3 regions of the Cupriavidus sp. USMAA2-4 genome follow, and region 2 is predicted to be linked to each of the others. Evidence: predicted binding sites of a transcription regulator. Region 2 holds the regulator's gene; each other region holds the start of a gene.
The links. Region 2 encodes LexA, which represses DNA repair genes until DNA is damaged. Its sites were predicted from a motif close to ACTGTATNNNNATACAGT; they were not measured.

Region 1 (10,525 bases), 2.1 Mb from region 2:
AATTCCACGGTGAAGCTCCTCGGTTTCTATGACTTGGTGTTGATGGATAACGACAGGTCCGCGCGCTGGCTCGGCGCGCGACTGCGGCATTTCGGATGTCTGAAAATTCAGACATGGAGATTTACCGTATGAACCTTTCGATTAGGTTTCAATCAGGATACCAGCAGACCTGGGAGATACCCTAGTGTCCTGGGTCTCAAGTGCGTTGAGCCGCTTTGTCTGGCGGGAAGTCGTGCAAGGCCGGGGCGTCAAGGACAACGGGATTGCCTCCGCCAGAATGACAATGCCCCCGCATGAGGCGGGGGCATTGCATGGCCGGCCGGGGCCGGCGGTCGGTGCCGGCGCCGCGCGGGGCGCGGCGGGACACCGGGAATCGGACGCCGAATTACAGCGCAGCCTTCAGCAGGCGGCCCATTTCGGACGGGTTGCGCGTGACCTTGATGCCGCACGCTTCCATGATTTCCAGCTTGGCCTGGGCGGTGTCGGCACCGCCCGAGATCAGCGCGCCGGCGTGGCCCATGCGCTTGCCCGGGGGCGCGGTCACGCCAGCGATGAAGCCGACCACCGGCTTCTTCATGTTTTCCTTGATCCAGTAGGCGGCGTTGGCCTCGTCCGGACCACCGATCTCGCCGATCATGACGACGGCGTCGGTATCGGGATCGTCATTGAACATCTTCATGACGTCGATGTGCTTCAGGCCGTTGATGGGGTCGCCACCGATGCCGACGGCCGACGACTGGCCCAGGCCCAGCGCGGTCAGCTGGCCCACGGCTTCGTAGGTCAGCGTGCCCGAGCGCGACACCACGCCGATGCGGCCCTTGCGGTGGATGTGGCCGGGCATGATGCCGATCTTGATTTCGTCCGGGGTGATCAGGCCGGGGCAGTTCGGACCGAGCAGCAGGGTCTTCTTGTTCTGCTTGCGCATCTTGTCCTTGACTTCCATCATGTCGCGCACGGGGATGCCTTCGGTGATGCAGACCACCAGGTCGAGGTCGGCGTCAACGGCTTCCCAGATCGCGGCGGCGGCGCCTGCGGGCGGCACGTAGATCACCGAGACGGTCGCGCCGGTGGCGTCCTTGGCTTCCTTGACGTTGGCGTAGATGGGGATGCCCTCGAAGTCCTCGCCGGCCTTCTTCGGGTTCACGCCGGCGACGAAGCAGTTCTTGCCGTTGGCGTAGTCGCGGCAGCCGCGGGTGTGGAACTGGCCGGTCTTGCCGGTGATCCCCTGGGTGATCACCTTGGTATCTTTGTTGATCAGAATCGACATGCTGTAATCCTTTGCTTGGCTTCAGGCAGCGCGCGGGCTCAAGCCCCGGCGCGCCGCGTGCGTTCGCGAATGGTTGGCGTGACTGCGCGGCTTGTTACTTGCCGGCGGCAGCGGCCACCACCTTCTGGGCAGCCTCTTCCATGGTGTCGGCCGCGATGATGGGCAGGCCGGAGTCGGCCAGCATCTTCTTGCCGATCTCTTCGTTGGTGCCCTTCATGCGGACCACCAGCGGCACGGACAGCGACACGGCCTTGGAGGCGGCGATCACGCCTTCGGCGATCACGTCGCAGCGCATGATGCCGCCGAAGATGTTGACCAGGATGGCCTTCAGGCCGGGGTTCTTCAGCATCAGCTTGAAGGCTTCGGTCACCTTCTCGGTGGTGGCGCCGCCGCCCACGTCGAGGAAGTTGGCCGGCTCGCCGCCGAACAGCTTGATGGTGTCCATGGTGGCCATGGCCAGGCCGGCGCCGTTCACCAGGCAGCCGATGTTGCCGTCCAGCGAGATGTAGGCCAGGTCGAACTTCGAGGCCTCGATTTCGTTGGCGTCTTCTTCATCCAGGTCGCGGTAGGCGACGATTTCCGGATGACGGAACAGGGCGTTGGAGTCGAAGTTGAACTTGGCGTCCAGCGCGATGACCTTGCCGTCGCCGGTCAGGATCAGCGGGTTGATTTCGGCCAGCGACGCGTCGGTTTCCCAGAAGGCCTTGTACAGGCCTTGCAGGGCCTGGCGGGCTTGCGCCACGCTGGCGTCGGGCACGCCGATCTTGCGCGCGATATCGTCGGCGTCGGCATCCTGCAGGCCGGCAGCCGGGTCGATGATCAGGGTGTGGATCTTTTCCGGGGTGTGGGCAGCGACTTCTTCGATGTCCATGCCGCCTTCGCTGGAGGCCATCAGGGCCACCTTCTGCGACACGCGGTCCACCACCAGCGAAACGTACAGTTCCTTCTTGATGTCAGCGCCTTCTTCGATCAGCAGGCGGTTGACCTTCTTGCCTTCCGGGCCGGTCTGGTGCGTGACCAGTTGCATGCCCAGGATGTTGCTGGCGTAGGTCTTGACCTCGTCCATGCTCTTGGCAACCTTGACGCCACCGCCCTTGCCGCGGCCACCCGCATGAATCTGCGCCTTCACGACCCACACCGGGCCGCCCAGGGTTTCAGCGGCCTTCAGGGCCTCGTCGACCGAGAAGGCCGGAATGCCGCGCGGAACCGGCACATTGTATTTGCGCAGGATTTCCTTGCCTTGGTACTCATGGATATTCATGCGTGTTTCCTTTCGGGTAGGCGTAAGAGGGAAAGTGTTGATGCGGGTCCGCGGCGCCGGCGTCAGCCGGCGGGCACCGTGGACCTGCCGGGCGTGGACCGCGTTTCGCCGGATTCGCCGGCTTCGGGCCGCGGCACCGTGGGAGTCTGCGCCCCCTGGGGCCCGGTCTTCGGTTTCGGCTGGTAGCCATACCAGCGCGGATAAAACTGGCGGACCACCTCGCCCTCGAAATGCAGGGCATGGCAGCCGTGCAACTGGTAGGGGGGATCGGTCCGGGTATCGTCTTCGCCGTCGCGGATGCTGATGACATCGCCCGCGAAGGCCTGGATGGCGGTGGTGGGCAGCACTCCGGCCAGTTCGGTCAGGTGCGTGCAGCCGGCCACGCTGCCGAGGCGCTCGCGCACAGCCTTGCGGAAACCCTTCATCAGGTTCAGGCCGATCAGCTTGCGGTAGGCGGGGCCGATGGTGTCGCAATGGCCGGGATAGGGCACCCAGTCGGAGCAGGCGTCGGCGTCGACCACGTTCATGCGCAGGTCGATCGTCACGCGCAGCCACAGGTCATGCAAGGGCTGGCCCTCCGGGCGCACGCGGCCGCCGGCCAGCTCGATCTCGCGCGGCTTGGTGTCGGTCAGGCGCGCCTCGATGTCCCACAGGCCATCTTCCCTGAGATAGGCCTCGGCCGTGATGGCACGGCGATGCCGCAGGGCGCGGTTGACGGGCGGGGAGAGGGGCATGAAACCAGGCTGAAGCGAGGACAGATGGACGGCAGAAATCGGACGGCGGAGCCGAAAAACCCGAAGAGTTTAACATGCCGGGCCGCATTGGCCGGGAACTGCGCGCAGGTCGCGCTGTCGGCAGCACATTGGCGCACCGCGGCCGCTACCCGGCCACCCGCGCCACACCGGTCGCACGGCGAAGCCCGGCGCGGCATGCCGGGCGGATGGACGCCCAGCGGCAGGCTGGTATCGCCGGCGGCCACTTGCACATCGGCGCGTACTGGCGCGTACCGGCGTGCACAATACACCTGCCGGCGTCATAGGTATTTCCCAGCAGACATGGATGGAAGGACCGGAGCCGGCTGGCTGGCTGGCCGCTTCCCGCCACGGCGTTCCGGCAGCCAGGGGCAATCAGTCGTCCCCTGGCCACTCATCGGACGGCTCATCGCCCTGCCCCGCGATGACCTTGCCGATCACGCTGCGGGAAAAGCCCCGCGCCATCATGAAACGGATCTGCTTGGCCCGGGCCTCTGGCGACTCCGGCGCCACGCCGAAGCGCTTCTGCCAGACGGCGCGGGCGCGCGCCAGTTCGGTATCGGCCAGCCGCTCCTTCAGCGCCTGCAACTGCTCTCCGCCCAGCTGGTGGGTCTTGGCCTCCTGCATCACGCGCGCCGCGCCATAGCGTGCCGCGCGCCGATGCACGAGGCTGTCGACGAAACGGACATTGGACAGCCAGTTCTCGCGCTCCAGCGCGTCCAGCAGTTGCTCGACCTCCTCGGGCGACTCGGCATGCGGCGCCAGCTTGCGCGCCAGTTCGGCACGGCTGTGCTCGCGCCGCGACAGGTAGCCGATGGCACGGGCCTTGAGGGAGAGCGGGGGACGGGTGGACATGGCTGCGGGGCGGGATGCCCGAGGCCGGGCAGCGGAAGGAAGCGGAGGTTGGATAGAGCGGCTGCAGCGATTTCAGCGGTGACAGCGGTGACAGCGGTGACAGCGGTGACAGCGGTGACAGCGGTGACAGCGGTGGCGGAAGGCGTGCCGGCTCCGCGTGAGGCCGCCTCCAGCGGAATGCCACGCGGAGGGCATCGCGCAGGCACTGCAAGTTACCCAGAGGTACAACAAAGGCACAGCGACTAAGGTACAACGAGGGCACCGGCAAGGCCGGCGCCCTCGTGGCAGCCCGGCTCAGGTAGTCCGGGCAGGCAGTCCGAGGCATGACAGCCGGCGATGCGCGCCGCCCGACCGCCCCGGCGCCGGCTCATTCCTCGAGCGCCGCGACCGCCGTGCCGTTCAGCGGGGCCACGCCCAGCGCCACGCGCACCTTGTTCTCGATCTCGTTGGCGATATCGGGATTCTCGCGCAGGAATTCGCGCGCATTGTCCTTGCCCTGGCCGATCTTCTCGCCGTTGTAGCTGTACCAGGCGCCCGACTTCTCGACGATCTTGGCATCCACGCCCAGGTCGATGATCTCGCCCTGGCGGGAGATGCCCTGGCCGTAGAGGATATCGAAGAAGGCTTCGCGGAACGGCGGCGACACCTTGTTCTTGACCACCTTGACCTTGGTCTCGTTGCCGATCACGTCGTCGCCCTTCTTGATCGAGCCGATGCGGCGGATATCGAGGCGCACCGAGGCGTAGAACTTCAGCGCGTTGCCGCCGGTGGTGGTTTCGGGCGAACCGAACATCACACCGATCTTCATGCGGATCTGGTTGATGAAGATCACCAGGCAGTTGGTGCGCTTGATGGTGCCGGTCAGCTTGCGCAGCGCCTGGCTCATCAGGCGGGCCTGCAGGCCGGGCAGCGCATCGCCCATCTCGCCTTCGATTTCGGCCTTCGGCACCAGCGCGGCGACCGAGTCGATCACGATCAGGTCGATGGAGCCGGAGCGCACCAGCGCGTCGGCGATTTCCAGCGCCTGCTCACCGGTGTCGGGCTGCGAGATCAGCAGGTCGCCGACATTGACGCCCAGCTTGCCGGCATAGTTGACGTCGAGCGCGTGCTCGGCGTCGATGAAGGCGCAGGTGCCGCCCAGCTTCTGCATCTCGGCGACCACCTGCAGCGTCAGCGTGGTCTTGCCCGACGATTCCGGACCGTAGATCTCCACCACGCGGCCGCGCGGCAGGCCGCCCACGCCGAGCGCGACGTCCAGGCCCAGCGAACCGGTGGACACGACCTGGATGTCCTGCTCGACGTCACCGTCGCCCAGGCGCATGATCGAGCCCTTGCCGAATTGCTTCTCGATCTGGGAAAGCGCCGCGGCAAGCGCCTTCTGCTTCTCCGCGCTCACGCCTGCACCCGCCTTCTTGTCGTCCATGGTCGTCCTTCCGTCAATGGTGTATAAATAGGCCGCATGTGGCGCGGCGCCTGGTTTCCGTGCGTGCCGCGCCGGCCCGCCGGCGCATCCTGGCCCCGGCGCAGGCGCCAGGGCGATCCCGCTCCCGCGCCGCCGTCTTGCCGGGCGCCGCGGGGCACCGACCCGGCAGGACCGCCAGGCCATGCCGCCCCGATGCCGGTCCTCGCCGAACGTGCGAGTACTGTATAAAAAAACAGTATGCTTGGCAAGCCCCGCCCGCGCCACGGACGCAAAAAGTAAAGGCGCCCGGGCCTGGCCAGGGAGGAGACACTGACTATGCGCATTCTCATCGCCGAAGATGACGACGTGCTGGCTGACGGACTGACGCGCTCGCTGCGCCAGTCGGGCTATGCCGTCGACCATGTCGCCAGCGGACTGGAAGCCGATTCGGCGCTGTCCACCCAGAGCTTCGACCTGCTCATCCTCGACCTGGGCCTGCCGCGCATGTCCGGCCTGGAAGTGCTCAAGCGGCTGCGCGCGCGCGGCGCCATGCTGCCGGTGCTGATCCTGACCGCCGCCGACAGCGTCGACGAGCGGGTCAAGGGGCTGGACCTGGGCGCCGACGACTACATGGCCAAACCCTTCGCCCTGACCGAACTGGAGGCGCGCGTGCGGGCCCTGGTGCGGCGCGGCGCCGGCGGCGGCGGCACCCTGGTCCGCCACGGCCCGCTGGCCTTCGACCAGGTCGGCCGCGTGGCCTACCTGAACGAGCAGATGCTGGAGCTGTCGGCACGCGAACTCGGCCTGCTCGAGATCCTGCTGAGCCGCACCGGCCGCCTGGTGTCCAAGGAGCAGCTGGTCGACCATCTGTGCGAATGGGGCGAGGAAGTCAGCAACAACGCCATCGAGGTGTATGTGCACCGGCTGCGCAAGAAGATCGAGGTGGGCGGCATCCGCATCGCCACCGTGCGCGGGCTCGGCTACTGCCTGGACAAGTTCCAGGCCGCGCCGCTACCGGAGGACGCGGCCGGCGCGGCCGGCGCCTCGACCACCGTGCACGCCTGAGGACCGCGCTGGTGCCCTCCCCCGTCCAGGCCGGCTGCCCGCACGCGACATGACCCTGCTCAGACTGCCCTGGCGGCGTGGACACGCGCGGCAGGCCCGCCGCGCCGCCGCCAGCCCGCCGCCGGCCGCGGCGGATAGCGCGGCCCTGCCCGACGACGTCGCCCTGGCCGACGCCCTGCCGCACCTGGAGGACGATGCCCGCCAGCCGGCGGCGCGCTCCCTGTTCGGCGAGATCCTCGACTGGATGCTGGCGCCGCTGCTGCTGCTGTGGCCGATGAGCATCGCCGTGACCTACCTGGTCGCCAAGTCCATCGCCAACGGCCCTTACGACCGCTCGCTCGAAGCCAGCGCCATCGTGCTGTCGCAGCAGGTGCGCGAGGTGAACGGCCGCGTCACGCTGCAGTTGCCGCTGTCCGCGCGCGAGATCCTGCGTGCCGACGAAACCGACAATATCTATTACCAGGTGGTCGGCACGCGCGGCGAGTACATCGCCGGCGACCGCGACCTGCCGCTGCCGAACGAGGACGAACAGGGCCACGCCGGCCTGGTCTCGCTGCGCGACGACCGCGTCAAGGGCAACGATGTGCGCGTGGCCTACACCTATGTGGAACTGCGCAACGTGTCCGGCGAGCAGCCGGTGCTGGTGCAGGTGGCCGAGACGCTGGACAAGCGCGCCCGCCTGGCCAACGAGATCATCAAGGGCGTGATCCTGCCGCAGTTCGTCATCCTGCCGCTGGCGGTGGTGCTGGTGTGGTTCGGCCTGACGCGCGGGCTGGCCCCGCTCAACGCCATCCAGCAGCGCATCCGCGCGCGCAATCCCGGCGACACCAGCCCCATCGAGGAGGGGACGGCGCCGCAGGAGATCACGCCGCTGGTGTCCTCCTTCAATGAACTGCTGGCGCGCCTCGACCAGTCGGTGCAGACGCAGAAGCGCTTCATCGCCGACGCCGCCCATCAGATGAAGACGCCGCTGGCCGGCCTGCGCATGCAGGCCGAGCTGGCCCAGCGCGAGCAATCGCCGGAGGAGCTGCGCCGCTCGCTGGCGCAGATCGCCGGCAGTTCGGAGCGCACTGCCCACCTGGTCACCCAGCTGCTGTCGCTGGCACGCATGGAGAACCTGGCCAGCAGCGCCGGCATGGCGCCGCTGGACCTGGCCGCGCTGGCGCGCGAGGTGGTCAAGGACTGGCTGCCGCGTGCGTGGGAACGGCAGATCGACCTGGGCCTGGATGCCGACGACCATCCGGTCATGGTGCAAGGCAACCGGCTGATGCTGACCGAGATGCTGAACAACCTGATCGACAATGCCATCCGCTACACCCCGCCCGGCGGCCACGCCACCGTGCGGGTCAGCGCCGACCCCTTCGAACCCTTCGCCTACCTCGACGTGGAAGATACCGGCCCGGGCATCCCCGTGGCCGAGCGCGAGCGCGTGATGGAGCGCTTCTACCGCGTGCTCGGCACCAATACCGAGGGCAGCGGGCTGGGCCTGCCCATCGTGCGCGAGATCGTGCAGCAGCACGGCGGCGAGATCCGCATCCTCGACCATGTCTACCAGCAGGAGCCGCGCCGCGCCGGCGCCCGCCTGCACATCACGCTGCGGCGGCCGGCCGAGGACGCGGAGCACTGAGCATGGCAGGCCATCGCGACACCCCGGACGAACGGCGCGCCTGGTACCGCAATGTGCGCTGGATCGGCGCGCTGCTGGGCGTGTGGTTCGTCGTCACCTTCGTGGTGAGCTGGTTCGCGCGCGAACTGCGCTTCGACTTCTTCGGCTGGCCCTTCTCCTTCTGGGTCAGCGCCCAGGGCGCCCTGATCGTCTACGTGCTGATGGCAGCCATCTACGCCTGGCGCATGAACCGCGCCGACGATGCAGAGGCCGCCGCAGCCGCGGCGCAAGCGGCACCCGAGAACTGGCGCGACGATGCTGCGTAGCGGCATCCCCTGCATCGCGCCAGCCGTCTTTTCCTCCCGTTTTCCAAGCTCTCTTCCTTGCGCGGCGCAGCAGGCGGAGGCCTTGCGCAGGCCTGCTTCCGGCCTAGCGTATACCCCGACGAAACTCCCCATTTCCGATGGGAATCTGTCAGAACTCAGTAAGTTTCGCCTCCCACAATCCAAGCAACTTCGGCAGGCCGGGAGCCTCCGCAAGTGCTCGCGCAGTGTCGCCCCCGGCCCGCACGGAGACCTTACGACAATCGAAGGAGACATCATGGCCAATGCGCAGCACGTTGCGATGCCGGGGGGCGGCACTCAGAACGCACCCATGACGAGGGAGGAGAGGAAGGTCATCCTGGCCTCCTCGCTCGGCACGGTGTTCGAGTGGTACGACTTCTACCTGTACGGCTCGCTGGCGGCGATCATCGCCAAGCAGTTCTTCGCCGGCCTGGACCCGACCTCCGCCTTCATCTTCGCCCTGCTCGCCTTCGCCGCCGGCTTCATCGTGCGTCCCTTCGGCGCGCTGGTGTTCGGCCGGCTGGGCGACATGATCGGCCGCAAGTACACCTTCCTGGTGACCATCCTGATCATGGGCATGTCGACCTTCATCGTCGGCCTGCTGCCCGGCTTCGCCACCATCGGCTGGGCCGCGCCGGTGATCCTGATCGCGCTGCGCATGCTGCAGGGCCTGGCCCTCGGCGGCGAGTACGGCGGCGCGGCCACCTACGTGGCCGAGCACGCGCCGCACGGCAAGCGCGGCTCCTATACGGCGTGGATCCAGACCACCGCCACGCTGGGCTTGTTCCTGTCGCTGCTGGTGATCCTGCTGTGCCGCGAGCTGACCGGCCCGGCCTTCGACACCTGGGGCTGGCGCATCCCCTTCCTGGTCTCCATCCTGCTGCTGGGGATGTCGGTCTACATCCGCCTGTCGATGAGCGAATCGCCCGCCTTCCAGAAGATGAAGGCCGAGGGCAAGACCTCCAAGGCGCCGCTGACCGAGTCCTTCGCCCAATGGCGCAACCTGAAGATCGTGATCGTGGCGCTGCTCGGCCTGACCGCCGGCCAGGCCGTGGTCTGGTACACCGGCCAGTTCTATTCCCTGTTCTTCCTCACCCAGGTCCTGAAGGTCGACGCCAAGACCGCCAACCTGCTGATCGCCGGCGCCCTGCTGATCGGCACGCCCTTCTTCATCTTCTTCGGCTCGCTGTCGGACAAGATCGGCCGCAAGTGGATCATCATGGCGGGCTGCGCGCTGGCCGTGCTGACCTACTTCCCGATCTTCAAGGCGATCACGCACTACGCCAACCCGGCGCTGGAGCGCGCCCAGCAGTCCGCGCAGATCGTCGTCACCGCCGACCCGGCGCAGTGCTCCTTCCAGGGCAGCCCGATCGCCCGCGAGATCGACTTCCGCAGCTCCTGCGACATCGTCAAGCGCACCCTGGCCCAGGCCAGCGCAAGCTACGAGGTGGTCAGCGCCCCGGCCGGCACGGTGGCCTCGGTGAAGATCGGCGACAAGGAGATCCCCGCCTTCAACGCCGGCCTGACCGAAGACCGCCACAGCTTCAGCGAAGACAGCAAGAAGCAGATCGCCGGCTTCAAGAAGTCGGTCGGCGAAGCAATGAGCGCCGCCGGCTACCCGAGCAAGGCGGATCCCGCCCAGATGAACACCATCATGGTGCTGGTGCTGCTGGTCATCCTGGTGATCTACGTGACCATGGTCTACGGGCCGATCGCCGCCATGCTGGTGGAGATGTTCCCGACCCGGATCCGCTACACCTCGATGTCGCTGCCCTACCACATCGGCAACGGCTGGTTCGGCGGCCTGCTGCCCACCATCTCCTTCGCGCTGGTGGCGCAGAACGGCAACATCTACTACGGCCTCTGGTACCCGATCATCATCGCCGCCGTCACCTTCGTGATCGGTGCCCTGTTCGTCCGCGAAACCAAGGACGTCAACATCTACGCCCACGACTGAGCCCCGCGGCCCCCGA
Region 2 (10,525 bases):
AGCTTGGTGATCTTCTGCCCCATGGTGCGCACGATGCGCCAGCCGCCGAACAGCGTGCCCATACCGATCGCCACGTAGCAGCAGACGATGACCCACACCGGGGGCTCGGCGCCACCGGCGGCCACGTGGCCGCTGGCGATCAGCAGCATCCAGATGATGCCGATGGTCTTCTGCGCGTCGTTGCCGCCGTGGCCCAGGCTGTACATCGAGGCGGACAGCAGCTGCAGCCGGCGGAACCAGCGGTCGACGCGCGACGGCGGCGTGCGGAAAAAGGTCCAGCCGACGATCACCATCATCAGCGAACCGAGCACCATGCCGAGCAGCGGCGAGATCAGGATGAAGGCCACCGTCTTCAGCAGGCCGCCGCCCACCAGTGCGCCGGTGCCCGACTTGGCCACCGCCGCACCGACCAGGCCGCCGATCAACGCATGCGACGACGATGACGGAATGCCGTAGTACCAGGTGATCAGGTTCCAGGCGATCGCCCCCATCAGCGCGCCGAACACCACATAGTGGTCGACGATCGCCACGTCGATGGTGCCGGTGCCCACGGTGGCGGCGACCTTGAGGTGGAAGATGAAGATCGCGACCACATTGCACATGGCCGCCATCGCCACCGCATGGTGGGGCTTGAGCACCCCGGTGGAGACCACGGTCGCGATGGAGTTTGCCGCGTCATGGAAGCCGTTCATGAAATCGAACAGCAAGGCGAGCGCCACCAGCAGGGCGATCACCCACAGGCTCATTTGTACGGTCTGCATGCGGGTACGCGCCTCAGGCGTTCTCGAGGACGATGCCCTCGATGATGTTCGCCACGTCCTCGCACTTGTCGGTGATGGTCTCGAGCTGCTCGTAGATGGCCTTCAGCTTGATCAGACGCTTGACGTCGGTCTCGTCGCGGAACAGCTTGGACATGGCGGCACGCATCACGCGGTCGGCTTCCGACTCGAGCTGGTCGATCTGCTGGGCAGTCTTCAGGATGGTGCTGGCATTGCTCATGTCCTCGAGCAGGCCCACGGCGATCTTGACCTGGTCGCAGCACTGCACGCAGATGGCGGCCAGGCGGCGTGCCTCCTCGGTCAGGCTGGTCACGTCGTACAGCGAGATGGTTTCCGCCACGTCCTCCATCAGGTCGAGGATGTCGTCCATGGTGGTGATCAGCTTGTGGATCTCGTCACGGTCCAGCGGCGTGATGAAGGTCTTGTGCAGCAGGTCGATGGTGTCGTGCGTGATGCGGTCGGCCTTCTTCTCGGTGGCCTGCACGCGGCGCGCATGCGCTTCGGCATTCGGCAGGTCGTTCACCAAGACCTCGAGTTCGCGCGCGGCGGTGGTCGCGCATTCCGCGTGCTGGTTGAAATATTCGAAGAACTTGCCCTCGGTGGGCATGAATCGGCCGAACATGAAATGTTCCTTGTCGTAGCGCCGGGGGGCGCCGCTGGGATTGTTGCGGGGGGTGGATGCGGCGGACACAGGTCCGCATGACACGACAGCCGCGCGAAGGCGGCTGTCATCAAGTCGCAATATTTTACAGGGTTGCCGGCGCCGCGCCGCGACAATCGACGCAATTTGCGTCTGCTTCCCGCGAAGCCGCGCCGGTGCTGGCGTCAGGTGTCGTTGTCGAAGAAGGCCGGACCGCCGCTGAAGTTGTCGAACTTGGTGAACTGGCCCAGGAAGGTCAGGCGCACCGTGCCGATCGGACCGTTACGCTGCTTGCCGATGATGATCTCGGCCGTGCCCTTGTCCTGCGAATCCGGGTTGTAGACTTCGTCGCGGTAGATGAACAGGATCACGTCGGCATCCTGCTCGATGGCGCCGGATTCGCGTAAGTCTGACATCACCGGCCGCTTGTTCGGCCGCTGTTCCAGGCTGCGGTTGAGCTGCGACAGCGCGATCACCGGGCAGTTCAGCTCTTTGGCCAGGCCCTTGAGCGAACGCGAGATCTCGGAAATCTCGGTGGCGCGGTTCTCGCCGCCGCCCGAGCCCGACATCAGCTGCAGGTAATCGATGATGATCAGGCCGAGCTGGCCGCACTGGCGCGCCAGCCGGCGCGAGCGCGCGCGCAGCTCCATCGGGTTCAGCGCGGGCGTCTCGTCGATGAAGAGCTGGGCATCGTTCATGCGCTGGATCGCATGGGTCAGCCGCGGCCAGTCCTCGTCGAGCAGGCGCCCCGTGCGCAGCCGGTGCTGGTCGAGCCGGCCGACCGAACCGAGCATACGCATGGCGAGCTGGGTACCCGCCATTTCCATCGAGAAGACCGCGACCGGCAGCCCCTGCTCGACAGCGACGTGCTCGCCGATATTGAGCGAGAACGCCGTCTTACCCATCGACGGACGCCCGGCGACGATGACCAGGTCGCCCGGCTGCATGCCGCTGGTCATCCGGTCCAGGTCGATGAAGCCGGTAGGCACGCCCGTCACGTCGGACGTCGAATCGCGGTGGTACAGCTCGTCGATGCGCTCCACCACCTGGGTCAGCAGCGGCTGGATCTCCTGGAAGCCGGCCTGCCCGCGCGCGCCTTCCTCGGCGATGGCGAAGACCTTGGATTCGGCTTCGTCGAGCAGCTCGCGCACCTCGCGGCCCTTGGGCGCGAAAGCGGCGGTGGCGATATCGTCGGCCACCGTCACCAGCTTGCGCAGCACCGAGCGCTCGCGCACGATTTCCGCATAGCGGCGGATATTGGCCGCACTCGGCGTGTTCTGCGCCAGCGAATTGAGATAGGCCAGGCCGCCGACTTCCTCCGCCTTGCCTGCCACCTGCAGCATCTCGTAGACGGTGATGACGTCGGCGGGCTTGGTGGCCGAGATCAGGCGGGCGATGCTCTGGAAGATCAGCCGATGGTCGAAGCGGTAGAAGTCCGCCTCCGACAGGAAATCCGCGATGCGGTCCCAGGCGGCGTTGTCCAGCAGCAGGCCGCCGAGCACCGATTGCTCGGCCTCGATGGAGTGCGGCGGGACCTTGAGGTTGTCTAGTTGGGGGTCGGCGACGGGCGCATTCATGGGGGGCAATTATAGCGGCGACGGGGCCCGGCCCGCGCGGAGAATTCGGCAGTGGCGAACCACTGTGGCGTCGGCGGCGTCACGCGACGGACAAGAAAAAAGGCAGAAGCCCAAGCTTCTGCCTTTTCTCGTGATCCGAACCGGCCGGTGCGTGCCGCTGCGGGCACCGCTCCAGCCTGGCGCCGGAATCTCAGACCTGCTCGCCCAGCACCGAGACGGTCACGTCGACCACCACGTCGGTGTGCAGCGCCACGCTGACCGGATGGTCGCCGACCATCTTCAGCGGACCGTTCGGCAGGCGGACCTGCGCCTTCTCGACGACGAAGCCTTGCGGAGCCAGGGCTTCGGCGATGTCGGCGTTGGTCACCGAGCCGAACAGGCGGCCATCCACACCCGACTTCTGGGTGATCTGGATGGTCAGGCCGTTCAGCTTCTCGCCTTCCGCCTGGGCGGCGGCCAGCTTCTCGGCGGCAGCCTTTTCCAGGTCGGCACGCTTGGCTTCGAATTCTTCGATGGCGGACTGGGTCGCGCGGCGGGCCTTCTTGCTCGGGATCAGGAAGTTACGGGCGTAACCGTCCTTCACGCGAACGATGTCACCCAGGTTGCCCAGGTTGACGACTTTTTCAAGCAGAATGACTTGCATCGTATATCTCTCCTTTACCTAGGGCCTGACAATCAGTTCTTGTGCAGGTCGGTGTACGGCAGCAGCGCGAGGAAACGCGCACGCTTGATAGCCGTATCGAGCTGACGCTGATAGTGCGCCTTGGTACCGGTCAGGCGTGCCGGCGTGATCTTGCCGTTGTCGCCGATGAAGTCCTTCAGGGTGTCCAGATCCTTGTAGTCGATCTGTTCCACGCCAGCCACGGTGAAGCGGCAGAAGCGCTTGCGCTTGAACAGCGGGTTCTGCTGCTGGAAGCGCTTCTTGTTCTTGTTGTCACGTTTGACGAATGCCATGATTCAATCCTTTTCGAATGCTTTACATCCAGTGATGTGAAAGACGAGAGCCTTGCTGTTGCGATGCTTGCGGGCCAGGAAGCCTTCGCAGTCGAGCAGCGTGCCCAGCGGCATGCGCTCCAGGCGCTGGCCGACCGGGCCGATGCCCATCGCCGCGATGGCGAACTCGATCTGCCGGGGAATCTGCGCCTCGACCACCTCGCCAGCGTGCTGCAGCAAGCAGTTCACGACAGGCACGCCGGCCGGCGTGTAGCGCAGGGCTTCGCGTTCGACTAGGGTCGCGGACAGCCGCAACTGGTTCAACGCGCGCCTCCTTGCTGGTCCCGGGCCACCCTGCCGATCCGGCCGGGCAGCGCTCTAGCGCACCGCACCGCCGATCAGGCGGCCTGGCTCTCGCTGCTTTGTTGCGCGGCCTTGCGGGCTTCTTCGCGCTGCACTTCCTTCATCATCGGCGAGGGAGCGGTTTCGGCCTTCTTGGTCTGGACGATCAGGTGACGCAGCACCGCATCGTTGAACTTGAACGCGTGTTCGAGTTCGGCCAGGGTTTCCTTGCCGCATTCGATGTTCAGGCAAACGTAGTGAGCCTTGGCCAGCTTCTGGATCATGTAGGCCAGTTGGCGACGACCCCAGTCTTCCACGCGGTGAACCTGGCCATTCTGCGAGGTGACCAGCGACTTGTAACGCTCGATCATCGCGGGCACTTGTTCGCTCTGGTCCGGATGGACGATAAAGACGATTTCGTAATGACGCATTGACGCTCCTTTTGGGATGAGCCACCCGGGCGTCACGTCCGGTGCGGCAAGGTTGGATAGCCTGCCATTATAGCCCGCAGCAAGCTGGCACGGCAAGCAGACTGCCCGCTCAGCACTGCGCGAAGCACTGCTGCAGCCGGCCAGGGTCCGCCGCCAGCCGAGGATCCCGAGCCAGAGCGAGCAACAGCAGCGCGCGCGCCTTGTAGGGATTCAGGTCACCCGCGGAGACGAACAGGCCGGCGCCAGGATTCGGCAGTGCCGGAATCGATACATGGCCCGCACCGGTGCGAGAACTGCGCACCACCGCGACACCTGCGCGCGCCGCGTCGGCCAGCGCGGCAGCCAGCGCCTCGTGAATCGAACCGTTCCCCGCCGCCGCCACCACCAGGCCCGCCGCGCCGGCAGCCACCAGCGCGTCGACGACGATACGGGAGGGCTGCGCATAGCTCGGCACAATTTCCACCAGCGGCCACTCCCCGGCTGGCAGCGGCCAGGACCGCTCGACCCGGCGCAATGGCGCGCGCATGAAGCTCACCAGCTCATCCTGGACGAAACCGAGCGGGCCGCCCACCGGCGACACGAAGGCATCGACCGCCGAGGTATGTGCCTTGACGACATCCCGCGCAGCATGGATCTGCTGGTTCAGCACCACCAGCACGCCACGGCCGCACGCCTCCGGATGGGCCGCCACACGCACGGCATCGAGAAGATTGAGCGGGCCATCCGCCGACAGGGAGGTCGAAGGCCGCATGGCCGCGGTCATCACTACGGGAACCGGTACCGCACAGGACAGGTGCAGCAGCATGGCCGTCTCTTCCAGGGTATCGGTACCGTGAGTCACCACCACACCCGCCACATCGGGCTGGGCGCACCAGAATGCCACGCGCGCCTGCAGTCTGGCCCACAGCGCAAAGCCCATGTCCTTGCTGTCGACCTGGGCCACCTGCTCGGCCTCCAGGCGCGCCACCGACTTCAACGCCGGCACGGCATCCAGCAGCGCCGTCACCGGCACCGTGGCTGCCTGGTAATGCGCACTGCTGGCCGCGCTGGCGGCGGAACCGGCGATGGTGCCGCCGGTGGCAAGCACGACGATGCGGGGAAGCTTGGACATATCAGGGCGGGAACACGGGTGAGCCGCGATTGTAACCGTACGCCCAACCACCATCACTCCGCCGCACCGGCCACAGGTCGCGCAAATTCCACTTGCACTTCGTCACATACTGTATAAAATCACAGCATACTGTTTAAACATACAGTACCCCTGACACCAAGAACAAAGCGGCGACTCCATGGCAACCCTGACTCCGCGGCAACAACAGATCTTCGACCTGATCCGCAACACGATCCGCCGCACCGGCTTTCCGCCTACGCGCGCAGAAATCGCCGCGGAGTTCGGCTTCTCCTCCCCGAATGCCGCCGAGGAACATCTGCGGGCACTGGCGCGCAAGGGCGTGATCGAGTTGACCCCGGGCGCCTCGCGCGGCATCCGCCTCAAGGTCTCGCGCAGCGATTCGGAAACACCGGACCAGTTCACATTGCCGATGGCCGGCGTGATGCAACTGACCCTGCCGCTGGTCGGCCGCGTCGCGGCAGGCAGCCCCATCCTCGCCGCCGAGCACATCGACCGGCAGTATCAGGTGGATGCCTCGGTCTTCGACGAACAGCCCGACTATCTGCTGCGCGTGCGCGGCCTCAGCATGCGCGATGCCGGCATCCTCGACGGCGACCTGCTCGCAGTCAAGCGCGCCAGCGAGGCCAGCAACGGCAAGATCGTGGTAGCACGCCTTGGCGAGGACGTCACTGTCAAACGCTTCAAGCGACGAGGCGACAGCATCGAGCTGATTGCCGAGAACCCCGACTACCCCAACATCCTCGTGAAACCGGGAGAAGAAGAGTTCTCTCTCGAGGGTATCGCGGTCGGACTGATCCGTCCGGCCGGCTTCTAGCGCAGCCGGCCCGACCCCTCGCCGCCGCCAGGTCTGCAGCGTGGCGGCACCTGCCTCACCGTTCCGAAGGCGCCCGCCGACGCTGGCGCCATCCCCCGACTATTGTCAATCGACAGGTGCAACCATGCCGCAAGCCAATACCATCTCCGCCCGCCGCCCGGTCAAGCCAGTGCCTTTCCGCCAATGCAAGGGCGTGCGCATCTACCAAGGCGCGCAGCGCCGCACCATGGTCGGCAGCATGGCCGCCATCTGCCGCATGCTGGAGTTGGCCGAGCCGGCCAAGCTGCACGTCTGAGCCTGCGCGGCACCCGAGTACGCACGGGTACGTGACAGGCGCGGCTCGCCGTGCCGTGCCTGTCACGCCGGGCATTCGCTTTGCCGCATTCGCTTTGCCGCGCATCTGCTTTGCATGATGCACGACGGCGCCCGAGCAATCGCATGCCCGAGCGGTCGTCGCGCACCAACGATTCCGCGATGTTCCAGGCGCCTTCAATCCGCGTCCAACCCTCTGCCTATGCCAGGCAATGCGTAGGGTGCCCCTCCCTTGATGCACACTCCGCCCCTCGTTCGAAGGGGGCATTTCCGTATCTTTACCGTTGTTTGCAATTGCAGCGGCGCGCAGCACGTCAGTGCCGGCGAGATTCGCGTGCCGGCTCGCTAGAATGGCCGCTGACATCGGATTAGCGCCGCACCGGCAGCAGCTCCATCTGCGGGGTCGCCGGCAAGACTGACAGGCGCTCGTACGCGCCGCGCTGCTGCATTGCCGAGGCATACCACGCTGCCTGCCTCGGCACACCGACCACCCTCCGGACAGCGCTCCCGGCCACCACAACGACTACAGATCGGGGACCTCGCTTGCCGCTTCAAACTGTCCAGGTTCTGGCCTTGGGCAATCCCGCCATCGCCACGCTGCTATCCCTGTGCTTCCTGCTGGCCTGGAGCTACGAGCGCGCGCAGCGTCACCTGCTGATGTTCTGCGCATCGTTCCTGATCTATGCCTTGGCCGCGTCAGCGCAGATCCTGCAACTGCCGCGCGACGCTGGCGTGAACCTGCTGCTGTCCTGCGCGCTCTACCTGGGTAGCACCCTGTTGCTGTTGCGCGGCGTCGTAGCACGCGCCGACGCGCAGTTCGATGCCGTGCCGCTGACCACGCTGGCCTGTCTGCAGTTGATCGCGCTGGCGTACTTCCACTATGCCGACGACCAGATCGCGGCACGCATCTACATACTCCACGGCGGCATCGCAGTGATGCTGCTGACCGGCGTCGCGCGGCTTGGCAAACTGCGCCTGGGCGCCGCCGTCGACCGCGCGCTGTATTGGATCCTGCTGGCGTTTGCGCTGAGCTTCGTGCCACGCTCGGCACTGACCATCACATCCGCCGCGTCCGGCAACGCCGACTCACTAGCGCACTCGCCCTTCTGGATCGCACTGCAGCTCAGCCTGGTACTGTTCGGCATCGTGCTCGGCCTGGCCCTGCTCGCAGGCGCCATGTCCGACGTGATCGACAAGCTGCGCGAGGAACGCGACACCGATCCCCTGACCCGCCTCCACAACCGCCGTAGCTTCGAGGTGCTGGCTGAGCGCGAGATTCCGCCCCGCCAAGACCAGCCGCTCAGCGTGCTGCTCTGCGATATCGATCACTTCAAGCACATCAACGACACCCACGGCCACGTCGCAGGCGACACGGTCCTGTCGGAATTCGGCCACCTGGTCCTCGCAAGCATCCGCCATCGGGACATTGCAGGCCGCATCGGCGGCGAAGAGTTCGCCATCCTTCTGCCCGGCACCGACGTTGCGAGCGCGCTGCACCTGGCCGAACGCCTGCGCCACACGCTCGAGACGACGGCATTCGAAGCCCTGCCCGGCACATGTACCGTGACCGCCAGCTTCGGCGTCACCGCGCTCGCCGCCGGGGAATCGCTAGATGACCTGCTGACCCGGGCCGACATGCTGCTTTACACCGCCAAGCGCGAGGGAAGGAATTGCGTGGCATTCGAGCACAATCCGCCACCGGCACAACTGGCGAACTCCCGCCAGGCGGCCTAGGCAGGATCCGCAGCGCGACGAGGAGCAAGGACGACTATCAGCCGACCCTGCCTGAAAACCGGTGCGACCTCAGTCCTTACCAGCCACCTGCGCGCCGGCAGCTCCGCCTGACGCCGCAGGCCAGGGCTCCGCATGCTCGATCGGTGCGGCCTTGCCGTTGCCCAGGATAGCTCCATCCACAGCGTACTTGGCAGCGACCCGCGCCTGCACTGCATCCATGACGGCACGCACCGCCGGCCCCGCACCTTCTGAGGCCGCCACCCCGGTGGCCGCCCGGGCCTTGGCGCCAAGCGGATAGAACACAAACTCGACACCCTCCGGCACCCCCGCCTCCTTGGCCAGGCGCCGGTTAAGCTTGCGCAGGTATTGCTTCTTCGAGACCGTCGTTTTCGCCATCGCCATCTCCTGGAGAGTCGAGCAATGCTAGCATGGCAGGACGAGGCACCGTATCGAATGGTCTACGCCATCCATTGGCCGCAACCGCAACTGGCCCGGGAACGGCTGCCGAGAAAGCATCGGCACATCGAAGTCAAAGCGTGCAGTCGGAGCTATGCCAACCGCATCGTTGGACAAGCCCGCATCCCTAACTTAACGACTGGGATTTCCCCGTGAAAACAGCACACTACCGCGCGGCGAGCCCAAAGCAAAACGGCCGCTTCTGCAAGCGGCCGTTCTACAAGAAATTCCTGGGGTGGCTGATGGGACTCGAACCCACGACGACAGGAATCACAATCCTGGACTCTACCAACTGAGCTACAGCCACCGTCGTTTTGCTGCTTTCGATTCGTTGCGAACCGTCGATCAGCGAAAACCAAGATTATACGGAGAAGTTTCCGTCATGGCTAGTACTCAACACAAAATTTTTCAGCACCCACCGAGAGCCGCTGACGCATGCCCGAGAAACGGCATGCGCCGTCCACCAGCTCAACGACGGCTCAGGTCCCACTTCGACTCGAGCAGGACCGCCTCCTTGATCGCTTCGATCGTGTCGGACTCCGTGTCGAACAGGCCCAGCAGGCGGCGAGACCTGCCGTTCAGCACGTCGGCCTGCAAGGCTTTGCTGGCCTCTCCATCGATGCCGAAGCGCCAGCAATAGCGCGCCGTCCACTTGCCGTCCTGCAGCCGCTCGGCTACCCACACGACGCGGAAGCCTTCGAATTCCACGCCAAACAACTCGTCCAATGTCCTGCCCTCCAAGCTCAGATGCTCCCCCGCATCCCGGCCGGCCTGCCGACGGCGGCCGCACTCTCTCTTTCTCTGCTAGCTCTATTGTCTCGCTGTTGCCTCTCTGCTCGCGCGCCGCAAGGGAACCAATCGAGCGAGGTGCGGGACTGAACCGTATTGCCAACCCGATCCCGACACCCTTCCTCATGACCTCCCTGCTACGCCTCGCCATCGTCCTGCTGGCCAGCGCATTGGCCGCATGCGCCGCCACGGGCAGTGAGACCGCCGGTACCGGCATCTCGACCTACGGCACCATCGACGTCGGGATCAGCCACACCCGCTGACCCACTTCCCTGTCGACCCAAGCAGTGCCGTCTTTGAACATGATAGACGCGCGAGCAGGGGCCTAGGGAATGTCGGCAAGCAAGCGGAACTTTTGAGAGATATCCCACCCTAAAGACTTTACGCCCGCGACCACATGTGGCGCAAGCTGCATAATATCGATTCGGGCCGCAAGAAGCTCGACGAACCACAGGCAAGACGCAGCATGCCGGTTCGGCGCAGGCATCTGTCATGCAGCTGCCACCTCGAATGGCCATCATGCGGCCAAGCCGATGACAGGATCCACCGGCAACGATGCCCGCGACAAAAAAAACAGCCCGCACAA
Region 3 (10,525 bases), on a different replicon from region 2:
GCCGGATAGCTCCGAGGGAAAACTGGTGCCGTTGGCCCGTCCGCGCGGTGAGCTGGCGAACCTGTTGACGGTTTCCTATCCGAAAAATCGACTGTCGGACATGGTGCTCGATGCGGAAATGGCTGAACAGCTTGGCCGCATCATGAAAGAGCAGAAACACCATTCGCGCATCCGCGAGCATGGCCTGTCGCCGAGACGCAAACTGCTGCTGGTCGGCCCGCCAGGCACTGGCAAGACGATGACCGCCTCTGTGCTGGCCGGTGAACTTGGCATCCCGTTGTTTGCTGTTCGACTGGATGCCCTGATTACGAAGTTCATGGGGGAGACTGCCGCCAAGCTGCGCCAGATCTTCGATGCCATCAATGAGGTGCGCGGCGTTTATTTTTTCGACGAGTTCGATGCCATTGGTTCGCAGAGAGGACTGGCCAACGATGTGGGCGAGATTCGGCGCGTGCTGAACAGCTTCCTGCAAATGATCGAGAGCGACCAATCCCATAGCTTGATCGTCGCGGCAACCAACCATGTGGAGATTCTTGATTACGCGCTTTTTCGTCGATTCGACGATGTGATCGAGTATCGGCTCCCGACTACGCCGCAGGCCGCCAAGCTGCTCCAGTCTCGGTTGGGCAAGTTTGCGCCCAAGCCTTTTCCGCTCAAGGCCATCACAGCCAAGGCGGAAGGCTTGAGCTACGCAGAGATCAAACGCGCTGTGGATGAATCCATCAAGGAGGCGTTGATGCACGACGAGGAGCGCGTGAAGGCAGATATGCTGGCACGAGCTTTCGATGAGCGCCGCAAATTCAGCCTCAGAATGAACAACAAGAAGGTCGTGCCGAACCATGCCGGATCAACAACAAGCTAAACGTCCGCATTTCATTCTTCGATACACATCACAGGCTGTCGAATTCAAAGCGCACTCTGCTGGAGGCAGATCGACTCGCGACGTGCCGGCTCTGCCCCGGCAGCAGCACGGTGAGTCCCTTCGCGGTCAGATCGAAAGCTTGAAGCCCGCAGCAGCGGAGGCTGTGCAAGCTCAGCGAGACCTGCAACTGGAAAGCGGGCTGGGCTTGCAAATTCAGTTCTCCAGCCAGCCGGATGTCGAACTGGCGTTCGAGAGCTTGGCGAACGAGACCAAGAAGATTGAGCTTCTCAGTGTGCGCCACGAGGGCAACCAGACTTTCGCCAATGTCTTTGTCCCTGATGGGGGACTCGCGCACTTTGAGAAATACGTCTCCGACTATTTGATGGAGAAGAAAGACAGCCGCGGTCAGGCGCGTGACCACCGGAAGCTGCTGGATGCCATCGACTCCATTCGAGCTGCCGAAGTCCGGGCCTTGTGGACTGATGATCCCGGCCTCCTGCCTGCTGATTTGGCGGCTGCCTTTTGGTGGGAGGTATGGCTGCCTGTTCGAGGTCAAGGGCAACGGCAGGTCGTCGTGGAAGACTTCAAAAAGCTCGCCCGCTTGGCGGAATGTGTCGTCAGCGACAAACAGGTCAACTTTCCCGAGCGCACGGTGCTGCTGATGTACGGATCGCAGCAACAGCTTTCACGATCGGTGATGACGCTGAACTGCGTTGCCGAGCTTCGCTATGCCAAGGAAACTGCCGAATTCTTCGATGGCATGGGGGTGGGTGAGCAGATTGACTGGGCGGACGATTTGCTGCGACGTGCCCAATTGCCGCCGGACGATACGGCCCCCCGAGTCTGCCTATTAGACTCCGGCGTGACGCGCGCGCATCCGCTGCTGGCCCCCTTGATGGATGCAGGAGACCAGCATACGGTGGAACCGGCATGGGGCGTGGATGACGAGGCGGATCACGGTACTGGCCTGGCCGGCTTGGCGGCCTATGGCGATCTTACGGATGCCTTGTCCTCTGCTGACCCTATCAGCGTCCCGCATCGGCTGGAGTCGGTCAAGCTGGTGCCTGCGGAAGGCGCCAACGAAGGCGATGCGCGTCACCATGCCTATCTTTTTACCGAAGGCGTCGCGCGCCCTGAAATCTCCGCTCCGAATCGGCCGCGCGTGTTTACGTCGGCTGTAACGGCTTCGGACTACCGTGATCGTGGTCGTCCTTCGTCATGGTCTGCGGCTGTCGATGACCTTGCTGCGGATGCCGATGGGGCTGGTGAAAGTCCGCGTCTGTTCGTGCTGTCCGCTGGCAACACGCGCGATCCCAATGCGTGGGATGGGTATCCCGATAGCCTTTCCACCAATCTTGTGCATGACCCTGGCCAGGCATGGAACGCGATCACGGTGGGCGCTTGCACCGACAAGATCGACACGGAAGGACATCCTTCCTTGAATCCGGTCGCTGAAGCCGGTGGCCTCAGTCCCTTCACGACGACAACCAGAACGTGGGATCGGGCATGGCCGTTGAAACCCGAAGTGGTGCTGGAAGGTGGCAATGCGGCCAAGGATGATCTCGGCGCGGTCGGTATGGCCAGCCTGAACTTGCTGACGACCCACAACCAACCGCTGGATCGCTTGTTTACCACCAGCAACGCCACCAGCGCCGCGTCGGCATTGTGTGCGAGGATGGCGGCGCAGATCATGGCGGCCTATCCGCACCTTCGGCCGGAGACCGTGCGTGCATTGCTGGTGCATTCAGCGCAATGGAGTGAGGCCATGCGCGGGATGTTCTTGCCCGCAGTGCCGAACAAGGATGACTATGTTCATCTGATCCGTCACTGCGGATGGGGAGCCCCGGACTTGAATCGGGCGCTCTGGAGTGCGGGGGACTCGCTGACCTTGCTGGTTGAAGACCAGGTGCATCCCTATGCGAAGGTTCGGGGCAAGGGCATCGTGACGCGCGACATGAATCTGCATTCCTTGCCATGGCCGAAGGATGAGCTGGAGGCGTTGCAGGACACACCCGTCGAAATGCGTGTCACGCTCTCATATTTCATTGAACCCAATCCGTCGGCGCGTGGCGCTGCATCGAAGTATCACTACCCTTCGCATCGCCTTCGATTCGATGTGCAGCGTTCGCTTGATGCGTCCACCGAGAACTTCGTCGCTCGGGTGAATGCGGCGGCCCAGCGCGAGGATGAGGGCGAACCTGTGAATCCCTCTGATCCCGACTGGCTGCTGGGTGAACGGCGACGACATCGTGGTTCGCTGCACCAGGATGTCTGGAGAGGCACGGCGGCTGAGTTGGCCAGCCGTGGCTTCATTGCTGTCTATCCTTCGGCAGGGTGGTGGCGGACGCGGCCAGCGCTGGAGCGCTATGGGCTGCCAGCACGGTATAGCCTTGTGGTGTCCATTCAGACGCAGCAGACGGACGTTGATCTTTACGCTGCTGTCGCCCAGAAAATCCCTGTGGCCAATGCCGTCGTTGTGAATACGTAACGAGCGTCCCGGCGTACCGCCGTCGGGCTCGCGGGATGCGCCGCGCTGCAGCCATCCGGCTATGATCCCTGACGCCTTCGGCCTTCTCGGGCCTGCGCGCTGCGCTTGCCGAAAACCGGGAAGCGTGGAGGTGCGAGGGAGGCGGTCTTGCTGTTCCCTTCATCGTGCCACGGCGTCGGGTAGCGGCGGCGCATTGCTGCGCCGCCGCCCCCTAAGAACCGGACGTGCGAGTCACCCCGCATCCGGCTCAAGCCATTCTTCAGCACCACAGGCTGGCACCGAACAGGTTGACGCAGCGTTTCGAGGCTCGAAGGCGGTCCAAGTATCCCATCCGTTCGGGCCTCAAGGCCAACTTGGTCATCACCACCAACCGCAGGGCATACCTGCTGGAACTAACCTCGACGGAAAGGGCCTGGATGGCCTCGGTGTCCTGGGACTATCCGAAAGACCGGACGCTGGCCTTGCAGCACCAGGCGCAGGGGGGGGGCTCGGCGCCAGAGATTGTGGTCGACATATTGCCTTCTCCTTGTGCCGATATCTCGGCGTTACAAAGGAAGGCGCGCTGGCCAGCGCACGCTGATGCCGCTTGAGCATCGGTGTGCGTTCGCGAGTCTGGTTGGGCGCGAGGCGCTTGGCTCGGACTCCCGCATGCCGCATAAACGGCTTTGGGCATGATACCGGATTCGGAGGGGCGACTATCAACAATAAATGCAATTAATCGCCAGCTTGCACCCCTAAAAACATTCCGCCTCTTCGAGGCGGTCTGCTACCAGTAACAGGGGCCAATATAAAGTGCCTCTTTGATATCTTTTTCTCGATGGTGCCGCAGTACGGTGGGTGTCTACGCAATCTCGACCGAACCTGGTCGCACGACACTAAGTCGCGGCGCCCCCGACAACTCGGGCGATTGGAATCGCTCCTCCAGCATCTCGAGGCAAGCCTGCAGGAGAGACTCGACGGTATCGGTCGAAAGTTCTCGGCCGATCGCGATATCGAGTTCGAGCGCCGGTCCGCCGGCGAGCCGCGCATCCAATTCGGCAACAGCAGCGTAGATCGCGTCCGCCATTTGCTGCATGAAGCCGAGTCCCAGCCCGGCATCCCGGTACGGCCCCTCGATCCACACTTCGCACAGCGTTGGGAACACCGCGCCATAGTCATCCAGGTTAATCGCGAACGTGCAGAAACCGATCGGATCCAGATCGCGCGTCAGGATGAGCCGGTAGTTGACGATCTGGCCAACCACCTCGTCCACATCGTCGCTGGACAGGCTGACCTCCTCTGCTGCGCCAACCGACCAATCCTCGTCCTCAAGAGTTTCGCCAAGCATCGACTCGCCGGTCCATGGCAGCGTCGTCGCGTCTGCGGCAAGCTTGGTGCGCAGGGTCGCCAGGAGTTCCGCCCTCCCTGGCGCCTCCTCTGGCTCCGTGTAGATCGCGTAACGCTCGGCTTCGTCGGCGCCGAGGAAATCCGGGCCCAGCAGAGGGGCCAGGCGCATTGGCATGGGGCCGGCCTGCAGCGCGGCGCGCAGGCGGGATTCGTTCGAGTCGCTCATTTCAATTTGGCGTCCGTCCTGGTGTGGAGCACTATGCACCGAGCCGGCCGGAGAGGCAATCGGCTCGATTACTGTATAAATATACAGTACACTGTTTGGCAGGAACCCGCCATGACCGCCCCAGCCCCCGAAACCATCCATCCTGGCCTCTGGCTCGCATCACAGTTGGCGCGGGCAGCCGGCCGCACCGTACCCACGGGCTACGCCGCGTTGGCCGGCGAGTTGCCGGGCGGGGGCTGGCCGACGGGCACGCTGGTGGAATTGCTGGTGCGCCAGGCGGGCGTGGGTGAGTTGCGCCTGTTGCGCCCAGCGCTGGCCAGCCTGGCTCCGCGCCCGATCGTACTTCTGGACCCGCCCCACGCGCCCCAGGGGCTGGCCCTGGCCAACTGGGGACTGCCGCCGGCTCAGTTGCTGTGGTTGCGCAGCGAGCGCACCGCCGACGCTCTGTGGTCCGCCGAGCAGATTCTGCGCGCCGGCACGTGCGGCGCCCTGCTGTTCTGGTCGCAGCACCTGCGCAACGATGCGCTGCGCCGTCTCAATCTGGCCGCCCAAGCTGGCGATACGCTGTTCTACCTGATGCGGCCGGCCACCTGTGCGCGCGACGCATCGCCCGCGCGGCTACGCATCGGCATAGCGCCGGCTGCCGGAGGCGCCGAGCTGACCTTTTTCAAGCGGCGCGGGCCGCAGCAGGACAAGCCTGTCTTGGTACCGCTGGAACCCTCGCCCATCCTGCTTCGCCGTCATGTATCGCCTTTGGATCTGCCTGCGCCTACCGCGCCTGTGCCTGGAAGTCTTCCGGCCACGCTGGTCCACTGAGCTGGCCGTCGCGGTCCTCGACAAGGACCGGGTCCATCTGGCCTCCGCGCTGGCTGCCGCCGCCGGCGTGCGGCCGCAGATGCGCCGCGGCGGCGTGCAGACCATCGCCCCGCAGACCGTGCTCCTCGAACGCGCACCCACACGCGAGGCTGAAGGCCTTCGCGCCTTCGCGCTCGCCCTGCTCCAGTTCTCGCCGTCCGTGGTCGAGGCTGAGGAAGATGCCGTCCTGGTCGACGTGTCGGCCAGCCTGCGCCTGTTCGGCGGCGCGCGCCGGCTGCGCGCGCGCATGCGCGCCACAGCCGAAGCGCTCGGATACACCGTGGCGGTTGGCTGTGCGCCGACTGCCCAAGGCGCTTGGCTGCTTGCGCGCGCCGGCGGCGGCGTCGCGCTCAAGCCGGCCGGTCTCGGCCGCCAGTTGGCAACCCTTCCCGCCGCGGTGCTGCCGGCGGCACGGCCGCACGCCGACTGGCTGGACGGTCTGGGCTGCCGCACGCTGGGCGACCTGCGCCGCCTGCCGCGGGCCGGCCTGCAGCGCCGCTGCGGCGCGGCGATCAATGAGGCCTTGGACCGCGCCCTGGGCGAGGCCGCCGAGGTATTCGACTGGCTGGAGGCCCCGCCAACGTTCGCCGCGCGCGTGGAACTGCCCGACCGCATCGAACACGCCGAGGCCACCCTCGCCTACGCCGGCGGCCTGATCGAGCAGCTGGTGGGATGGCTCACCGCGCGGCACCTGGCCGTGACCCGCTTCGCCGTGTCGCTGCAGCACGAGCGCGGCCGCGAGGCCATCCCGCCGACCGTGGTCGAGGTAGCGCTGGCCGAGCCGAGCTGGCACGCCGCTCACCTGAACCGCCTGCTGCGCGAGCGCCTCGCGCGGCTGGCTGTCGACGCGCCGATGATTGCGGTCCACCTGGCCGCCGTCGACACGCAACCGCTGGCGCCGCCGAGCGAAAGCTTGTTCCCGGAGCCAGGCGGAACGCCCGAGGACCATGCCCGGCTGTTGGAGCTGCTCACCGCGCGGCTGGGCGCCGAGCGCGTGCTGCAGCCCGCCCTGCAGGCAGACTACCGGCCCGAGGTCGCCAACACCTGGGTGCCCGCCGGCACCAAGGTGGCCGCGGGCGGGCCTGCGCCGGCATTGCCCCGCCCGGCTTGGCTGCTCGATAAGCCGATTCCGTTGCTGGAGCGCGACCACCGCCCGTACTACGGCTCGCCGCTGCGCATGGTCTCGCCGCCCGAACGCATCGAGGCCGGCTGGTGGGCCGGCGAGGTGGTCACGCGGGACTACTACGTTGCCGAGGGCCAGGACCACACCTGTTACTGGGTGTTCCAGGAGCGCATGGGCAGCCGCGAGGGCGACGCCGCGCACTGGTACTTGCACGGGCTCTTTGGCTGAGGCGTCGCCATGCTGCCCCAACCTTCCGGCGTCGGCCTACCCGACTACGCCGAGCTGCACTGCCTCTCGAACTTTTCCTTCCTGCACGGCGCCTCGCGGGCGGAAGAGCTGGCGGAGCGCGCCGTGGCGCTGGGCTATCAAGCGCTCGCGATCACCGACGAATGCTCGCTGGCCGGCATCGTGCGCGCCCATACGGTCGCCAAGCAGCACGGCCTGAAGCTGGTGGTCGGCGCCAGCTTCCGTCTCAAGAATGCCGACGGCAGCCCGGCCCTCTCCTTCGTCGCGCTCGCGCGCAACCGCGCCGGCTACGGCAACCTGTGCGAACTGATCACGCTGGCGCGCACCCGGGCCGCCAAGGGCAGCTACCACCTGACCATGCGGGACCTGGCCGCGCCCGAGGCGCCCTACTCCCACTTGCGAGGCCTGCCCGACTGCCTGGTGCTGTTCACGCCCGATTACTGCGCGCCGGCCGACCAACTGGACGCACAGGCCGCCTGGATCTCCGCGACCTTCGCCGGTCGCGCCTGGATGGCGCTCCACCTGCTCTACCGCCCGCTCGACGATATCCACCGCGCCGGCGTTGAGGAGGCCGCGGCTCGCCATCGCCTGCGCCTGGTGGCCGCCGGCAATGTGGTCATGCACGTGCGCTCGCGCAAGCCGCTGCTGGATGTGCTGGGTGCCATCCGCTTAGGGCGGCCGGTCGCGCAATGCGGCTACGACCTGACAGCGAATGCCGAGCAGCACCTGCGTTCGCGGTTGCGCCTCGCCAACCTCTACCCGCATCGGCTGCTGACCGAGTCGGTCCATATCGCCAATCTGTGCAATTTCTCGCTGGACGAGCTGCGCTACGAGTATCCCGAGGAACTGGTACCGGACGGCCGCTCGGCGACCGCCTACCTTCGCGACGAGGCCTACGTGGGCGCCCACCGGCGGTTCCCTCAAGGCATCCCGCTGGCCGTCCAGCAGCAACTGGAGCACGAGCTGGCGCTGATCGCCGATCTTCGGTACGAACCCTACTTCCTCACGGTCTACGATTGCGTCAAGTTCGCGCGCTCACAGGGCATCCTGTGCCAGGGCCGGGGATCGGCCGCCAACTCAGCAGTCTGCTACTGCCTGGGCATCACCGAGGTCGATCCCGCGCGCGGCAACCTACTGTTCGAACGTTTCATCTCAAAGGAACGCGGCGAGCCACCGGATATCGACGTCGATTTCGAGCACCAGCGGCGCGAGGAGGTGATCCAGTACCTGTATCGCAAATACGGGCGCGATCGCGCAGCACTAACCGCCGCGGTGTCCACCTACCGGCCGCGCGGCGCGCTGCGCGAATCCGGTAAGGCCCTTGGCGTGGACCCGGCAATCGTCGATCTGGTCGCCAAGGCGCAGCATTGGTTCGATGGCAAGGCCGACCTGATGCGGCGCTTCGCCGAGTGCGGGCTCGACACGGAAGCGGAACTCACGCGGCGCTGGGCCAGCATGGCCACGCAGCTGCTCGGTTTTCCTCGCCACCTGTCGCAGCATTCGGGAGGCTTGGTCTTCGCCAAGGACAAGCTGTCGCGCCTGGTACCGATCGAGAATGCCGCGATGGCGGACCGCAGCGTGATCCAGTGGGACAAGGACGACCTCGACGCACTCGGTCTGCTCAAGGTCGACGTGCTGGCCCTGGGCATGCTGTCGGCCATCCACCGGGCGCTCGACCTGGTGGCCGAGCAGCGCGGCGAGGCCTTCGAGCTGCAGGACATCCCGCCCGAAGACCCAGCGACCTACGACATGCTGTGCCGCGCGGACAGCATGGGCGTATTCCAGGTGGAGTCGCGCGCGCAGATGTCCATGCTGCCACGGCTGCGGCCGCGCACGTTCTACGACCTGGTGATCGAGGTGGCGATCGTGCGGCCAGGCCCGGTACAGGGCGGCATGGTGCACCCCTACCTGCGCCGCCGGCAGGGCTTTGAGCCGGTGTCCTACCCCAGCCCGGACATGGAGAAGGCGCTCTCGCGCACGCTCGGCGTGCCGATCTTCCAGGAGCAGGTGATGCAAGTGGCTATGCTGGCGGCCGGCTTCTCCGCCGGCGAGGCCGACCAGCTGCGCCGGGCGATGGCCGCGTGGAAACGCAAAGGGGGCCTTGGCAAGTACCACGAGCGCATCGTCACCGGCATGCTGGCCCGCGGCTACGATCTCGAGTTCGCCGAGAGCATCTTCCGGCAGATCCAGGGGTTCGGGGAGTACGGCTTCCCCGAGAGCCACGCGGCCAGCTTCGCCCTCCTCGTCTACGCCTCGGCCTGGCTGAAGCGCCATGAGCCGGCAGCTTTCCTGTGCGCGCTGCTCAACAGTCAGCCGATGGGCTTCTACACGCCTTCGCAGCTGGTGCAGGACGCCAAGCGGCATGGGGTCACGGTGCTGGCCGCCGACGTGGCCACGAGCGGCTGGGATTCCGCGCTCGAGCGGCCAGCCGACGGCGCGACGCCGGCGGTGCGCCTCGGCCTGTCGCTGCTGCGGGGCATGCGCCGCGAGGCCGCTCAGCGCATCGAGGACGCGCGCGCGATCCGGCCCTTCTCCAGCGCGGCCGACCTGGCCCGGCGTGCTGGCCTCGACCGCCACGACCTGCAGGTACTCGCCGGCGGCAATGCCCTGGCATCGCTCACCGGCGGGCGGCGGCAGGCGCTGTGGCAGGCCGCCGCGGCCGTGCCCGACAAGGATCTGCTGCGCCCGGCCGACGTGAAGGAGGAAGCTGCCGCCCTGGCGCCTCCCACGGAAGGCGAGGAGATCGCGGGGGACTACCGCGCGATGGGGTTGACGCTGCGCCGCCACCCGCTTGCCCTGCTCCGGCCGCTGCTGGCCTCCCGGCGCTTCGTGCCAGCCGACGTTCTGGCTGGCTACCAGTCGCGCCAGACCGCGCGCGCCGCCGGCATTGTGACGGTGCGCCAGCGCCCGGGCACGGCGAATGGGGTCGTCTTCATGACACTGGAGGACGAAGCCGGGGTCGTCAACGTGATCATCTGGCCCGACGTGTTCGAGCGCTTTCGCAAGGAGATCCTGGGCTCCGGCATGGTCGGGGTCTACGGGCGGTGGCAATGCGAGGGCGAGGTGAAGCACTTGATCGCCCAGCGCGTGGTGGACCTAACGTGGATGCTGGGCGAACTAGAGACCACCTGCCGAGACTTCTGCTAGCGGCCCCCCCAAGGACCGCAAGAACGTAACCAAAAGCAATCCTGGTTCGCTAGATTTATAATGCCATTGACTAGATCTATATTGGCTGCCCTGAATTCCTGCAGAGATTAAAACGTATAAATCCCGCTCCTTTCTCAAATTTTGCAACGTTACTAGGTATTATGCGGAGATCACCTTCTAGCGGCATAAGGAACTTAGAGAGAAAAACCGTGTCGGCGCCCGCATACTGCTCAGAATAAGGGGGGTCGCCCT

Region 1: recA (recombinase RecA) is a predicted target of LexA. The motif match lies at 5,778-5,795, and genes of this name have one in related genera.
Region 3: imuA (translesion DNA synthesis-associated protein ImuA) is a predicted target of LexA. The motif match lies at 4,973-4,990, and genes of this name have one in related genera.

The regions. Positions count from the first base shown of each region.
Region 1 is NZ_CP017748.1:1,738,491-1,749,015, forward strand. Features, by position in the region: gene BKK79_RS07595 (TerC family protein) at 1-8, opposite strand, end outside; gene sucD (succinate--CoA ligase subunit alpha) at 386-1,267, opposite strand; gene sucC (ADP-forming succinate--CoA ligase subunit beta) at 1,362-2,528, opposite strand; gene BKK79_RS07610 (DUF2889 domain-containing protein) at 2,591-3,262, opposite strand; gene recX (recombination regulator RecX) at 3,656-4,135, opposite strand; gene recA (recombinase RecA) at 4,503-5,558, opposite strand; gene BKK79_RS07625 (response regulator) at 5,874-6,602, shown strand; gene BKK79_RS07630 (sensor histidine kinase) at 6,652-8,229, shown strand; gene BKK79_RS07635 (DUF4212 domain-containing protein) at 8,232-8,534, shown strand; gene BKK79_RS07640 (MFS transporter) at 8,809-10,509, shown strand.
Region 2 is NZ_CP017748.1:4,181,149-4,191,673, reverse strand. Features, by position in the region: gene BKK79_RS18665 (inorganic phosphate transporter) at 1-761, opposite strand, end outside; gene BKK79_RS18660 (DUF47 domain-containing protein) at 775-1,401, opposite strand; gene BKK79_RS18655 (replicative DNA helicase) at 1,605-2,996, opposite strand; gene rplI (50S ribosomal protein L9) at 3,187-3,639, opposite strand; gene rpsR (30S ribosomal protein S18) at 3,672-3,950, opposite strand; gene priB (primosomal replication protein N) at 3,954-4,253, opposite strand; gene rpsF (30S ribosomal protein S6) at 4,328-4,702, opposite strand; gene BKK79_RS18630 (asparaginase) at 4,812-5,813, opposite strand; gene lexA (transcriptional repressor LexA) at 5,992-6,648, shown strand; gene BKK79_RS41135 (hypothetical protein) at 6,773-6,943, shown strand; gene BKK79_RS18620 (GGDEF domain-containing protein) at 7,534-8,694, shown strand; gene BKK79_RS18615 (hypothetical protein) at 8,764-9,090, opposite strand; tRNA gene BKK79_RS18610 (tRNA-His) at 9,382-9,457, opposite strand; gene BKK79_RS18605 (hypothetical protein) at 9,619-9,876, opposite strand; gene BKK79_RS41130 (hypothetical protein) at 10,065-10,202, shown strand.
Region 3 is NZ_CP017750.1:95,142-105,666, reverse strand. Features, by position in the region: gene BKK79_RS36600 (AAA family ATPase) at 1-862, shown strand, start outside; gene BKK79_RS36595 (S8 family peptidase) at 840-3,350, shown strand; partial or broken gene BKK79_RS39795 (TrbG/VirB9 family P-type conjugative transfer protein) at 3,677-3,853, shown strand; gene BKK79_RS36590 (hypothetical protein) at 4,192-4,902, opposite strand; gene imuA (translesion DNA synthesis-associated protein ImuA) at 5,014-5,718, shown strand; gene BKK79_RS36580 (Y-family DNA polymerase) at 5,645-7,108, shown strand; gene BKK79_RS36575 (error-prone DNA polymerase) at 7,118-10,273, shown strand; gene BKK79_RS40915 (hypothetical protein) at 10,350-10,525, opposite strand, start outside.